2 linked regions of the Catenuloplanes niger genome follow. The main gene of each other region encodes a partner of the protein of the gene in region 2 in a complex. Links are inferred from orthologs where the notes say so. Each region holds a gene or a part of one and is shown on either strand. Other genes may lie near its edges.

What was found.
Region 1: J2S44_RS26150 (region 2) and J2S44_RS09405 share a complex: the UniProt entries of both Bacillus subtilis proteins name them as parts of the possible RNA degradosome complex. The link is inferred for Catenuloplanes niger from one-to-one orthologs.

What each region holds. Positions count from the first base shown.
Region 1 is NZ_JAVDYC010000001.1:2,177,263-2,183,957, forward strand. The notes cover bases 1,735-4,488. They hold J2S44_RS09405 (6-phosphofructokinase), read right to left. Parts: upstream 3,749-4,488; coding sequence 2,720-3,748; downstream 1,735-2,719. Other genes in these bases: proC (pyrroline-5-carboxylate reductase), read right to left, coding at 1,844-2,656; J2S44_RS09410 (polyadenylate-specific 3'-exoribonuclease AS), read right to left, coding at 3,894-4,397. Also shown: J2S44_RS09385 (DUF2203 domain-containing protein), read right to left, coding at 398-754; J2S44_RS09390 (hypothetical protein), read left to right, coding at 830-1,276; J2S44_RS09395 (hypothetical protein), read right to left, coding at 1,299-1,691; J2S44_RS09415 (glutamate--cysteine ligase), read left to right, coding at 4,572-6,695. UniProt on the Bacillus subtilis protein: Catalyzes the phosphorylation of D-fructose 6-phosphate to fructose 1,6-bisphosphate by ATP, the first committing step of glycolysis.
Region 2 is NZ_JAVDYC010000001.1:5,871,488-5,878,509, reverse strand. What follows is about bases 2,404-5,484. They hold J2S44_RS26150 (polyribonucleotide nucleotidyltransferase), read right to left. Parts: upstream 5,096-5,484; coding sequence 2,711-5,095; downstream 2,404-2,710. Other genes in these bases: rpsO (30S ribosomal protein S15), read right to left, coding at 5,336-5,484; J2S44_RS26155 (M16 family metallopeptidase), read right to left, coding at 2,404-2,711. Outside these bases: J2S44_RS26165 (GNAT family N-acetyltransferase), read left to right, coding at 16-588; dapB (4-hydroxy-tetrahydrodipicolinate reductase), read right to left, coding at 653-1,393; more of J2S44_RS26155, read right to left, coding at 1,401-2,403; more of rpsO, read right to left, coding at 5,485-5,605; J2S44_RS26140 (bifunctional riboflavin kinase/FAD synthetase), read right to left, coding at 5,748-6,680; J2S44_RS26135 (hypothetical protein), read right to left, coding at 6,712-6,987. UniProt on the Bacillus subtilis protein: Involved in mRNA degradation. Catalyzes the phosphorolysis of single-stranded polyribonucleotides processively in the 3'- to 5'-direction. Necessary for competence development in Bacillus subtilis.

The DNA.
Region 1 (6,695 bases), 3.7 Mb from region 2 along the record:
ATGCCATACCGAGCGGCGAGTCGCGGCGATTTCGCTCAGGTGCGCCAGCACGGAACCGGCATCGCCGGGATGCACCGTCTGCCGTCGACCACCCTTGGGGTGCAGATCTTCGGCAGGGCCCCCACACCCGCCACGAAAAAAACAGCCGGCCCCACGGACCCCCGACACCCAGCAAGCCCCGCTATGCACCGGAGCCCGAGACCCGCCGGAGGCAGCCCGAAACCCCACCACCAACCCAACGGGAGGCAGCCCGAACCCCCAGCTCGAAAACGCCACCACCAACGCGGGTGGAGGCGGGATCGTGCGGCCTCGGATCCCGCAGGGAGGAGCGCCAGCGACGACCGGTGCCCGCGGGAGCATGCGGAACTTCACCCGCCGGAAGCGGGCATATCCGCCCTTAAGCTCCGGTCGGTCGGCGGCCGGCGAAGCCGCATTCGAGCCGGTGGTACCAGTCGATGCTGCGGTCGCCCTCGAGCCAGCACCAGAGGATCGGGCGGCCGTCGAGTTCGCCGGGGAAGTCCAGGAGCACGGGTGCCAGGTTCTTGATCTGGATGCCGTGCTGTTCGAGCAGTTCGACGGTGGCGTAGATCCGGGCGTCGAGTGCCTTGATCTCGGCGACGCCGCCGAACGGGCTCTCCAGGCCGTCGGCCAGGTCGGCCTTCAGCTCCGCCAGGTCGGCGCGGAGTGTGACCAGTTCGTCGATGCGGGGACGCAGGGTGGCGATCAGCTGCCGGGCCTCGGCCAGTGTGAACACGACCCTCAGTATGGGGCATTCGTTGATCAGCACATGCGGCTGCCCGATCTATCCCTCTTCTCCCCACATCGTGTCGTGCCGGACGCGGACCTCGACGGGGTGGTCGTGCCGGGGTTGCGCGCCGAGTTCCACCGGCGTCCGGTGGCGGGCGGGACCGAGTCGGTCGGCGTCTACAGCTACGCGGGCGAGACGATCTTCATGGCCTGGGGGTACGTCGGGGAGGCGCACTGCCGCTTCACCGCGTTCCGGGACGCGGGTGGCCGGTGGGGTGAGCCGGCGCCGGGGTGCCCGCCGGTCCGGGCGCACCGGGACGGCGGGCGGGTCACTGCCCTCACGGTCGGGGATCACGTGCTCCCCATGGACCTCAGTGACTCGCCCGCCGCCGACCGGTGCGGTTCCGGTCCGGACGTGCCGCCGCCGGCCACAGAGGTTTTTGACCAGCCGATGCCCAGGGACTGGCCGGCCTCCGCAGCCGACAGCGGGGTTCACTCCGGGACCCTCAACCCCGGAATTCGCCGGTGAGTGATCGGTGGCAGCCGGTCACTCACCCACGGGACGGTTCGGTCGCGGCCGCGGGGGAAGGGACGGATCCGCGCACGAACCTGATGGAACCGATGGTGAGGCCGATCGCGACGCCGAACAGCACCAGGTGCACGGCGGGCGGGACGATCGGCACGAACGCGATGACGGCCACCGGGATCTGGACCAGCGCGACCAGGGCGATCAGCGGGCCCCGGCGCCGGGCGCCCCAGAGGTACGCCGAGACGACCGGTGAGATCACGACGGCCAGGCTCAGCACGTCCAGCAGCGTGTGGAGGTAGGGGTTCGCGACCTTGTCGTGGGCGAACGCAGATGCCGGGGTCGCCACCCAGAGCATCGCGGCCGTCGCGCCCACGGTCGCGCCACCGAGGGCCAGGGATCGTCCGGTTGCTCGCATGGTGCACCTCCCCAGTCAGCAGTCAATTACTCGCTGTCATTTGACCGTAACGGGGAGGAGTGAGGGTGCGATAGCCCCGCACAGATGAATGAATAAACGGTCCGGTGAATGGTCGTGCATCTTCCCGCCGTGCAGGTTCCACACCCACCTGATCAGGTGTTTTGCTGCGCCAGCGAGGTCGCGCGATCTCGGGCCGCACCAAGAGCATCCAGCACGGCGGCGCGCAGTCCGTGGCGTTCCAGTTCGGCCAGCGCGGCCGCGGTGGTGCCACCCGGCGACGTGACCGCCTCGCGCAGCGTGACCGGATGTTCGCCGGACTCGCGCAGCATGGTCGCGGAGCCGAGCGCGGTCTGCACCGCCAGCTCGCGCGCGGTCGCCCGGGGCAGGCCGAGCAGCACCCCGGCCTCGATCATCGCCTCGACGAACAGGTAGACGTACGCGGGGCCGGAGCCGGAGACCGCGGTGACCGCGTCCTGCTGCTTCTCCGGCACCCGGAGCACGGCGCCGAGCGGCCGGAACAGCTCCTCGGCCAGTGCCACGTGCTCGTCGGTCGCGTGCGCGCCCGGCGAGATCGCGGAGATCGCGGCGCCGGCCAGCGCGGGCGTGTTGGTCATGACGCGCACCACGGGCGTGCCCTCGGGCAGCCGGCGCGCGAAGAACGCGGTGGTCAGGCCCGCGCAGAGCGAGATCACCAGGGTGCCGGGCCGGACGCTGTCCCTGATCTCGGTCAGCAGCGCGTCGGCGTCCTGCGGCTTGACGCCGATCGCGAGCACGTCGGCCTCGGCCGCGGCGGCGGCGTTGCCCACCACCCGGACGCCGTGCGTGGCGCGCAGCTGTTCGGCGCGCTCGGGGCGGCGCGCGGTGGCCAGCGCACGACCGGCCGGGTGACCGCCGCGCAGCAGTCCGGCCAGCACCAGCTCACCCATCGTCCCGGCGCCCAGCACCGCGACGGTCCGCTCGCTCACCCCGTACCTCCCTGAACACGGTCGTGGTGCGCGTCCCGGCCGGGACGCGCACCACGTGGTCGATCAGCTGCCGAAGAAGACCTCGGCCTCGGTGTAGCGCTCCAGCGGGACGGTCTTGAGCTCGCCGGTGCCCTCGATCAGCGGGATGCGCACGATGTCGGTGCCGCGGAGCGCGACCATCTTGCCGAAGTCGCCCTCGTTCACCGCGTCGATCGCCTGCAGGCCGAAGCGGGTGGAGAGCACCCGGTCGAACGCGGTCGGCGTGCCACCACGCTGGATGTGGCCGAGCACGACCGTGCGGGCCTCCTTGCCGGTCTTCGCCTCCAGCTGCTCGGCGAGCCACTGGCCGATGCCGCCGAGGCGGACGTGGCCGAAGCTGTCCAGCTGCTGGTTCTGCAGGACCATCTGGCCCTCCAGCGGCTGCGCGCCCTCGGCGACGACCACGATCGGCGCGTACTCGTGCTGGAAGCGCTTCTCCACGTACGCCGCGACCTGGTCGACGTCGAACTCGCGCTCCGGCAGCAGGATGACGTTGGCGCCACCGGCGAGGCCGGCGTGCAGCGCGATCCAGCCCGCGTGGCGGCCCATGACCTCGACGATCAGCGTGCGGTGGTGCGACTCGGCGGTGGTGTGCAGCCGGTCGATGGCCTCCATCGCGATGTTGACCGCGGTGTCGAAGCCGAACGTGTAGTCCGTGCCGTTCAGGTCGTTGTCGATCGTCTTCGGGACACCGACGACGTTCACCCCGAGGTCGGACAGCTTGGTCGCGACGCCCAGCGTGTCCTCGCCGCCGATCGCGATGAGCGCGTCCACGCCGAGGCCGGCGAGGTTCTCCTTGACCCGCTCGACACCGTTCTCGATCTTGAACAGGTTGGTCCGGGACGAGCCGAGGATGGTGCCGCCGCGCGGCAGGATGCCGCGGACCTGCTGGATGCCGAGCGGCATGGTCAGACCCTCGAGCGGGCCCTTCCAGCCGTCCCGGAAGCCCACGAACTCGTGGCCGTAGGCCGTGACACCCTTGCGGACCACGGCGCGGATGACCGCGTTCAGACCGGGGCAGTCGCCGCCGCCGGTGAGCACACCGATACGCATCTTGGCTCGTCCCTCCACACAACGTGCAAGCTTTTCGGCCGCCTCGGGCAACGCTGCCGCGCGGGCGGGCCGCCATCGCAGACTGTAGTCGGCGTCACTGAACCGCCCGGAAGCAGACCCCGGCTACACCCGGATGTCATCCGCGCTACAGGTTCGGTTCGGTCATCGCTCTCCACCGCGCAAGGTTGTGGCGCGCGTCCACCAGGGCATCGTGGCGGTCCGCCTCGGCGTCGGGCAGGGGCGGACGGCCCTTGTCGTCCCAGAGCTGGCGCAGATCCTTGGTGAAGCGCGGGATGGCCCGCGGCAGCGCCGGCATCGCACCCCACAGCTGGGCCAGGACCACGTGGTCGTACGCGGCGAACCAGGCCCACAGGTCGAGTTGCTCGCCGGTGCGGCCGCGGATCGGCTCGACCAGGAACTGGTAGAGCTCCTCGCGGATCCGTTCGCGTGACTTCCAGGCGGGGTCACCCGGGGAGGGGAGGCGGTCGAGCACGTTGCGGCGCACCCAGGGCGTGGCCCGCGTACCGTCGAACTCCGTGGAGATCGCGTAGAACTCGCGGCCGTTCTCGTCCACCACGCCGATCGAGACCAGGTCGATCGTTCGACCATCCTCGATGAACTCACAGTCATAGAAGTAGCGGTATGTCATCGCGCACCATCCTCACCCATGCTGATGGTGGCACCCCATCCAGGGGTGCGTGCGGTGACCCATGATCGGGTAAAGAGGGCCAGTGGGTCGCGCACCTTAACCGGCCCGAAACACAGTCGGCATGTGCCCTGGGAACAGTTCCCGGACAGTCGGCACCACGAGGTGGGAACGAGAATGGTCGATACTCCGCAAGACGCCACGACGCTTGCCCCGCCGGACCCGAAGCCGGGTTCGCACGCCCTCACGCTCGGGGTCGAGGAGGAGTTCCACGTCATCGACCTGGACACCCGGGAGCTGGTGCCACGCGCCGGCGAGCTGCTGGAACGGCTGCCGTCCGACTCGTTCACCGCCGAGCTGCAACGCTCGGTGGTGGAGACGAACACCGCGGTCACCCACACGCTCGACGACCTCCGGGAGGAGATCGTCCGGTTGCGCCGGCTCGCGGTCGGCGTGGCGGACGCGTCCGGTCTCGGCATCGCCGCGGCCGGCACCGTGCCGCTGCTCAACGGCGACGACCTGGAGATCACGCCCACCGCGCGCTTCCGGCACATGCTCGACGAGTACCAGATGCTCGCCCGGGAGCAGCTGATCTGCGGCGCCCAGGTGCACGTCGGCATCGACGACCGCGACCTGGCCGTGGCCGTGGCACAGCGGGTGCAGCCGGTGCTGCCGTCGCTGCTCGCGCTCTCCGCCAGCTCGCCGTACTGGATGGGGCAGGACAGCGGGTACGCGAGCGTCCGCTCGCTCGTCTGGCAGCGCTGGCCCACGGCCGGCGACCCCGGGCAGGTCAACAGCGCGGCCGACCACGACGCGCTGGTCCGCGAGCTGATCGCGACGGAGACGATCAGCGACCCCGCGATGATCTACTTCGACGTCCGGCCGTCCGCGCACGTGCCCACGGTCGAGCTGCGGATCACCGACGCCAGCTCGGACGTGGAGACCGTGGTGCTGCTGGCCGGCCTGTTCCGGGCCGTGGTCCGGCAGGAGATCGACCGGGTGCGCGCGGGTACGCCGTACACGCCGGCCCGGCCGCCGGTGCTGCGCGCCGCGCTCTGGCGGGCCGCGCGCTCCGGCCTGGAGGGCGACCTGATCGACCTGCCGCGCGGCCCGAAGCCGGTGCCCGCGGCCGAGGCGCTGCGCCGGCTCACCTCCGGCCTGCGGCCCTACCTGGAGGAGGCCGGCGACTGGGACCAGGTCACCGACCTGCTGGAGCGGGCGCTGCGGCAGAGCAGCGCGGCGGCCCGGCAGCGGCGCGCGTTCACCCGGCGCGGCCGGCTGGCGGACGTGGTCGACCTGATCCTGGCGGAGACACGCGGCGGCGAGCAGGTGCGCGAGGCCAGCGCCCCGGCCGGGCGGCTGGCCGACTACGCGAGCGCGGCCGACGAGATGTTCCCGGACACCGGGCCGCCGGCGGCGTACCGCGAGATCGTCGGCGCGCTGGACCGGCTCGGCGCGCAGGAGCTGCGGCAGCGCGAGCAGCTCCGGGACGAGGAGCAGCGGGCGCGCGGCGTGACGTTCAGCGTGGCCGGCGAGGCCAGCACCCGGTTGTTCCCTTTTGATCTCGTACCGCGGCTGGTCGCCGCGGACGAGTGGACGACGCTGCGCGCCGGGCTCACCCAGCGCGCCCGCGCGCTGGACGCGTTCCTGCGCGACGTCTACGACGAGCGGTGGGCGGTCAAGGACGGCATCATCCCGGCCTGGGTGGTGGACGGCTCCCCCGGCCTGAAGCCGACCGGCGCGCTGATGCGGCGGCAGTCCACCCGCGTCCAGGTGGCCGGCATGGACCTGGTCAAGGACCGGCAGACCGGCTGGCACGTGCTGGAGGACAACCTCCGGGTGCCGTCCGGCATCGGGTACGCGATCCAGAACCGCCGCCTGACCCTCTCCGTGCTGCCGGAGCTGCCGCTGCCGGACAACCTGCTGCCGGTGGACGACACGCCGGCCATGCTGCGCCGCGCGCTGGTCGCGGCCGCGCCGCCGGCCGCGGGCAACGACCCGTCGATCGTGGTGCTGAGCCGGGGCCCGGAGGACTCGGCGTGGTTCGAGCACCGGCTGCTCGCGCTGGAGATGGGCGTGCCGGCCGCGGTCAGCACGGACCTGCAGGTGGAGGACGGCCGGGTGATCCTGGTCCAGCAGGGGCGGCGGCAGCGGGTGGACGTGATCTACCTGCGGATGGACGAGGACGAGCTGCTGCACGCGCCGGGCGCGGACGGCATGCCGCTGGGCTGGCCGATCCTCTCCGCGGTGCACACCGGCCGGGTCGCGGTCGCGAACGCGCTGGGCAACGGCGTCGGCGAC
Region 2 (7,022 bases):
GTACTCTTGCCAACCATGGCACTCGGGTACGTTCGACCGGCCGGCTCGCAGGACGCCGGTGACATCGCACGAATCCAGCTCACGACCTGGCGGGTCGCGTATCGCCGGTTGCTGCCCAAGCAGGTGCTCGACGCGGTCGACGTCGCCTGGCTGACGGAGCGGTGGCGGGAGTCCATCGAGGCCCCGCCGACACCCCGGCACCGGGTTCTGGTCGCCGTTGAGCAGGCCGAACAATCGTATCTGGTGGGCTTCGCCGCGGCAGGTCCGGCCGATGAGCAGGCACTCGCGCCCGGCGAGGAGCCGGGCGCGCTCGGCCCGGACGTCGCGGCCGTCACCGATCTGCTGGTCGAGCCGCGCTGGGGCCGGCGCGGGCACGGCAGCCGGCTGCTGTCCGCGGCCGTGGACCTGTGGCGGGAGGACATGTTCGGCACCGCGATCGCGTGGGCGTACGACGCGGACGCGGCGACCCGCAAGTTCCTCGGCTCGGCCGGCTGGGAGCCGGACGGTGCCTCCCGGGCGCTGGACGTCGACGACCTGCTCATTCCCCAGCTCCGCCTGCACGTCTCGCTCGCCGACGCCCCCCTCTAGAGCCCTGTTCGGCAGACCTTCGCCGGTTCGCGGCGGGATCTGCCGAACGCGCGGCGGGGCCGGCTCAGAGCAGCGGTGCCAGGCCGACCGTGAGGCCCGGGCGGGTCAGCACCTCGCGGGTGGCCAGCAGCACGCCCGGCATGAACGACGCCCGGTCCAGCGAGTCGTGCCGGATCGTCAGCGTCTCGCCGAGCGCGCCGAACAGCACCTCCTGGTGCGCGACCAGGCCGGTGGCGCGAACCGCGTGCACCCGCACACCGTCCACGTCCGCACCGCGCGCGCCTGGGATCTCGTCCGCGGTCGCGTCCGGCATGGCGGTCAGGCCGGCCTCCGCGCGCGCGGCCGCGATCAGCCGTGCCGTGTGCGTGGCGGTGCCGCTCGGCGCGTCCAGCTTGCGCGGGTGGTGCTGCTCGATGATCTCGACGGACTCGAAGTAGCGGGCCGCCTTCGCCGCGAACTCCATCATCAGCACCGCGCCGATGCCGAAATTCGGTGCGACGATCACGCCGACGCCCGGCTTCGCCGCCAGCCACTCGCGCACCTGCGCGAACTTCTCCTCGGTGAAGCCGCTGGTGCCGACGACCGCGTGGATGCCCCGGTCGATCGCCCACCGCAGGTTGTCCAGCACGGCGCCGGGCGTGGTGAAGTCCACGATCACCCGCGCGGCGGCCGCCTTGTCCAGCGGCTCGCCGGCGTCGACCGTGGCCGTCAGCTCCATGTCGGGGGCGGCGCCGACCGCCTTGCACACCTCGGTGCCCATCCGGCCGGCGGCTCCGAGGACAGCGACTGGGATAGTCTCGCTCACCGCGCCACTATCCCAGAGGCCAGACCGTGTCCTCGTCGAAGGGGCCCACCACCGCGAGTGACCGCGGGCGGGTGAGCAGGTCCTCGGCGAGCGCGGCGACCTCGTCCGCGGTGACCGCGTCGACCCGCTCCAGGAAGCCGGCGACCGGCAGCAGGTCGTCGTAGAGCAGCTCGGCCTTGGCCAGGCGGGTCATCCGGGAGCCGGTGTCCTCCAGGCCGAGCACGAACGCTCCCTTGGTCATGCCCTTGCCCCGGTCCAGTTCCTCCGCGGTCAGGCTGGTGCGAGCGACCCGGGCCAGCTCGGCACGGGACAGTTCCAGCACCTCCTCGACCTTGCCGGGCGCGCAGCCCGCGTAGACCGCGAAGAGGCCGGAGTCCGCGTACTGCGTGGTGTAGGAGTAGACCGAGTAGGCCAGGCCGCGCTTCTCCCGGATCTCCTGGAAGAGCCGGCTGGACATGCCGCCGCCGAGCACGTTGTTGAGCACGCCGGCGGTGAACCGCCGGTCGTCCAGCCGGGCCAGGCCGGGCGCACCGAGCACCACGTGCGCCTGCTCGGTGTCCTTCGGCTCCACGACCTGCGCGGGCGGCGCGTACGCCGGGGCCGGCTCGGACGCGCGGCGGGACGCGGGTGCGGCGGCCGGCCCGTCCAGCGGCGTGCCGGCCAGCGCCGCGGTCACCTGGGCCACGACGGCGTCGTGGTCGAGGTTGCCGGCCGCGGCGATCACCAGGTGCGGCGCGGTGTACCGCTCGCGGTAGAACGTCTCGATCTGCGCGCGGGTCATCGCGCCGATGGTCTGCTCGGTGCCGGAGATGAGCTGGCCCAGCGGATGGTCGCCGTAGATCAGCTCGGTGAAGATGTCGTGCACCTGGTCGCCGGGCTCGTCGTCGTGCATGGCGATCTCTTCGAGGATCACGCCGCGCTCGGTCTCCACGTCCGCGTCGGCGAGCACGGAGTTCGCCGCGAGGTCACAGAGCACGTCGACCGCGAGCGGCAGGTTCTCGTCCAGCACGCGCGCGTAGTAGCACGTGTATTCCTTGGCGGTGAACGCGTTCGTCTCGCCGCCGACCGCCTCGATCTCCGCGGAGATGTCCATCGCGGTGCGCCGCTCGGTGCCCTTGAAGAGCAGGTGCTCCAGGAAGTGCGACGCGCCGGAGAACTCCGGCGTCTCGTCGCGGGAGCCGATCGCGGCCCAGATCCCGATCGAGACGCTGCGGACGGTCGGGATGGATTCGGTGACGATGCGCAGCCCACTGGGCAGCACGGTCTTGTTGACCGTGCCGCCCAGTGGGTCAGCGCCCCGCTGTACGGGGTTCGTCATCAGTCGCGGCGCGTCCGACGACGGCGCGGGCCGTCCCCGCCTTCGCCGCCACCCTCGCCGCCGTCCGCGCTGCTCTCGCGCGGGCCGCGGTCGCCACGGTCACCGCGGTCGCCCCGGTCACCACGCGGGCCGCGGTCACCGCGGTCGCCACGGTCACGGGACGGACGCTCGCCACCGGCGGACTCGGCCGGAGCCTCCTCGCCCTCGGCGCGCACCTTGTCGAGGTAGATCTTGCCGCGCTGGTCGATGTCCGCGATCTGGACCTCGATCTTGTCGCCGACGTTGAGGAAGTCCTCGACCTTCTCGACGCGCTTGCCGTTGCCCACCTTGGAGATGTGCAGCAGGCCGTCGCGGCCCGGGACCAGCGAGATGAACGCGCCGAACGCGGCCGTCTTGACGACCGTGCCGAGGAACTTCTCGCCGACCTTCGGCAGCGTCGGGTTCGCGATGCCGTTGATCCGGTCGACCGCCGCCTGGGCCGACGGCCCGTTGGTGGCGCCGACGTAGATCGTGCCGTCGTCCTCGATGGAGATCTCGGCGCCGGTCTCGTCCTGGATCGCGTTGATCGTCTGGCCCTTCGGGCCGATGACCATGCCGATCTTGTCGACCGGGATCTTCACGGTGGTGACGCGCGGCGCGTGGTCGGACATCTCGCCCGGGCCCTCGATCGCGGCCTGCATCACGCCGAGGATCGTGCCGCGGGCGTCGTGCGCCTGCTGGAGCGCGGCCGCGAGCACGTCGGACGGGATGCCGTCGAGCTTCGTGTCGAGCTGCAGCGCGGTCACGAACTCCGGCGTGCCGGCGACCTTGAAGTCCATGTCACCGAACGCGTCCTCGGCACCGAGGATGTCGGTCAGCGTCACGTACTGGGTCTTGCCGTCGACCTCGTCGGAGATGAGGCCCATCGCGATGCCGGCAACCGGCGCCTTCAGCGGGACACCCGCGGAGAGCAGCGCCAGCGTGGACGCGCAGACCGAGCCCATCGAGGTCGAGCCGTTCGAGCCCAGCGCCTCGGAGACCTGGCGGATCGCGTAGGGGAACTCCTCGCGGCTCGGCAGCACCGGCACGAGCGCCCGCTCGGCGAGCGCGCCGTGGCCGATCTCGCGACGCTTCGGCGAGCCGACCCGGCCGGTCTCACCGGTCGAGTACGGCGGGAAGTTGTAGTTGTGCATGTAGCGCTTGGACTTCTCCGGCGCGAGAGTGTCCAGCGCCTGCTCCATGCGCAGCATGTTCAGCGTGGTGACGCCCATGATCTGGGTTTCGCCCCGCTCGAACAGCGCGGAGCCGTGCACGCGCGGCAGCACGCCGACCTCGGCGGTCAGCGGGCGGATGTCGCGCGGGCCGCGGCCGTCCATGCGGACCTGCTCGCGCAGCACGCGGTTGCGCACCTCGGACTTGGTCACCGAGCGGAAGGCGGCCGAGACCTCCTTCTCACGCCCCTCGAACTGCGGGGCGACCTGCTCGACGGCCTTCGCCTTGACGAGGTCGAGCGCCTCCTCGCGCTCCGCCTTGCCGGCGATCTTGATCGCCTCGGCGATCTCACCCCGGACCGCGGTGGCGACGGCCTCGTACACGTCGTCCTGGTAGTCCAGGAAGACCGGGAACTCGACGACCGGCTTCGCGGCGACCGCGGCCAGCTCGCTCTGCGCACGGCAGAGCTCGCGGATGGCGGGCTTGGCGGCCTCCAGGCCGCTCGCCACGACCTCCTCGGTCGGGGCGGTGGCGCCACCGGCGATCAGCTTGACCGCGTTCGGCGTGGCCTCGGCCTCGACCATCATGATCGCGACGTCACCGTCGGCGAGCGTGCGGCCCGCGACGACCATGTCGAAGGTGGCGCGCTCCAGCTCCTCGAGCGTCGGGAACGCCACCCACTGGCCGTCGATGTGCGCGACCCGGGTCGCGCCGATCGGGCCGGAGAACGGCAGGCCGGAGAGCTTGGTGGACATGGACGCCGCATTCATGGCGACCACGTCGTACGGGTGGGCCGGGTCGAGCGCCAGCACGGTCTCGACGACCTGGACCTCGTTGCGCAGGCCCTTGGTGAAGGACGGGCGCAGCGGCCGGTCGATCAGGCGGCAGGTGAGGATCGCGTCCTCGCTCGGCCGGCCCTCGCGGCGGAAGAACGAGCCGGGGATCCGGCCCGCGGCGTACATCCGCTCCTCGACGTCGACGGTCAGCGGGAAGAAGTCGAAGTGCTCCTTCGGCGCCTTGCTGGCCGTGGTCGCGGAGAGGACGACCGTCTCGCCGAGCTGGGCGATGACGGAGCCGGCGGCCTGCTTGGCCAGCCGGCCGGTGGAGAAGGTGATCTCACGGGTGCCGAACGCGCCGTTGTCGATCACTGCGGTGCTGTGCTGGGAGCCGAGAGCGTTGTTCTGCTCGGTCATAAGCGGTGTTGCACTCCTTCGGTCGTGGGCCACGACCACCTGTGCCGGAGCGCCACCCGCGAATGGGGGCGGCTGCTCAGTCGGCCGGTCTTCGATCGAAGCGCCCGGGGCGGCGGTGATCCGCCGGCCCGGAGGCCACTACCGAGGACCGGTGCGCTGACCGGCGTGGTCAGTGCGGCCCAGCTGTCTGTGTGGTGGTGTTACGGCGACGGGCGGCGTTGCCGCCGCCCGTCGAAGAAGCTATCGGCGCAGGCCGAGGCGCTCGATGAGCGTCCGGTAGCGGGCGATGTCCTTCTTCTGGACGTAGTTGAGCAGCCGGCGGCGGCGGCCGACCAGCAGCAGCAGACCACGACGGCTGTGGTGGTCGTGCTTGTGCACCTTGAGGTGCTCGGTCAGGTCCGCGATCCGCTTGGTCAGCACGGCGACCTGAACCTCGGGAGAACCGGTGTCACCCTCGGCGGTCGCGTAGTCCGCGCGGATCTTGCTCTTCTGCTCTTGGTCGAGCGCCATTCCATCAAATCCTGTCGGTTGCAACCTGTCGCTGATCCGCGGCCCACGGCGTCGAGCAGGCAGGCGGAGCGAAACCTCGGAGACCCGAAGTCTCAACCACACTACAGCAACACGGCCGAACACCGCCCGCAACCGGTCCGCCTCACCCGGCGCGCAGAAGCCCTCTGGTCTGGTCGACGTCCTCGGTGATCTGCGCCACCAGCGGCTCGATCCCCTGGTAGGCGCGGGTCTCCCGGAGCCGGGCCACGAAGTCCAGGCTCAGCCGTTCGCCGTAGAGGTCGCCGGTGAAGTCGAGCGCGTAAGCCTCGACACGCCGTTCGCTGCCGGAGAACGTCGGGTTGGTGCCGATCGAGACAGCCGCCATCAGCCGCTCGTCGCGGCGGACCAGCCAGCCCGCGTAGACGCCGTCCGCCGGGATCGCCGCGTACCGCCCGGACAGCAGGTTGGCCGTGGGGAAGCCCAGCTCACGGCCCCGCTGGTCACCGCGGACCACCACGCCCTCCAGCCGGTGCGGACGGCCGAGCGCGCGGGCCGCGGCGGCCACGTCGCCCGCGTCCACACAGGCCCGGATGTACGTGGAGGAGAAGACCGTGCCCTCCTCCGCCGAGATCAGCGGCGCGTCCTCCACCGCGAAGCCGAACGTGCGCCCGAGTCGCCGCAGCAGCGCCACGTCGCCGGCCGCCCGGTGCCCGAAGCGGAAGTTCTCCCCGACCACGACCTGCGCCGCGTGCAGGTGCTCGACCAGCACCTCGTGCACGAACTCCTCGGGCGACCGCCGGGAGAAGTCCTTGGTGAACGGCACCACGCAGAGCGCGTCCGTGCCGAGCGCCTCGATCAGGTCTGCCTTGCGGGCCGCCTCGGTGAGCACGGCCGGGTGCGAGCCGGGCCGGACCACCTCGGACGGGTGCGGGTCGAACGTCACGACCACCGAGCGGACGCCCAGGTCGCGGGCGCGCTTCACGGTGTCGCCGATGGTGGCCTGGTGACCGCGGTGCACGCCGTCGAAGACACCGATCGTCACGACCGATCGGCCCCAGCCGCCCGGAACCGCGTCGTATCCCCGCCACCGCTGCATGGCGCAAGCCTATGCAAGCGCGCCGGTGCGGTCAGGAGGGGGTGACCGCGGCCGTGGCCAGCCGCCGGGTGACCTCGGTCGCGCGGTCGACGGCCGCGGAGATCCGCTCGAGGTGACCGCGCGCCTCGTCCGCGCCGGCCACCCCGTCCAGATCCTCCTCGAGGAACTGCAGGTAGTTGGCGGCGATGCCGAGCAGGTTCGCCAGGTCGTGCGTGCCTTGCCGGACCTCGGCCGCGAGGCCTGGAGCGGGATGCCCACCCGGGGCCTCGCGCTCCGGGTGACCGGGCGTCGGCTGCGGATCTGCCATCTCGCCATTCCATCACATAACTGCACAATGAAGAC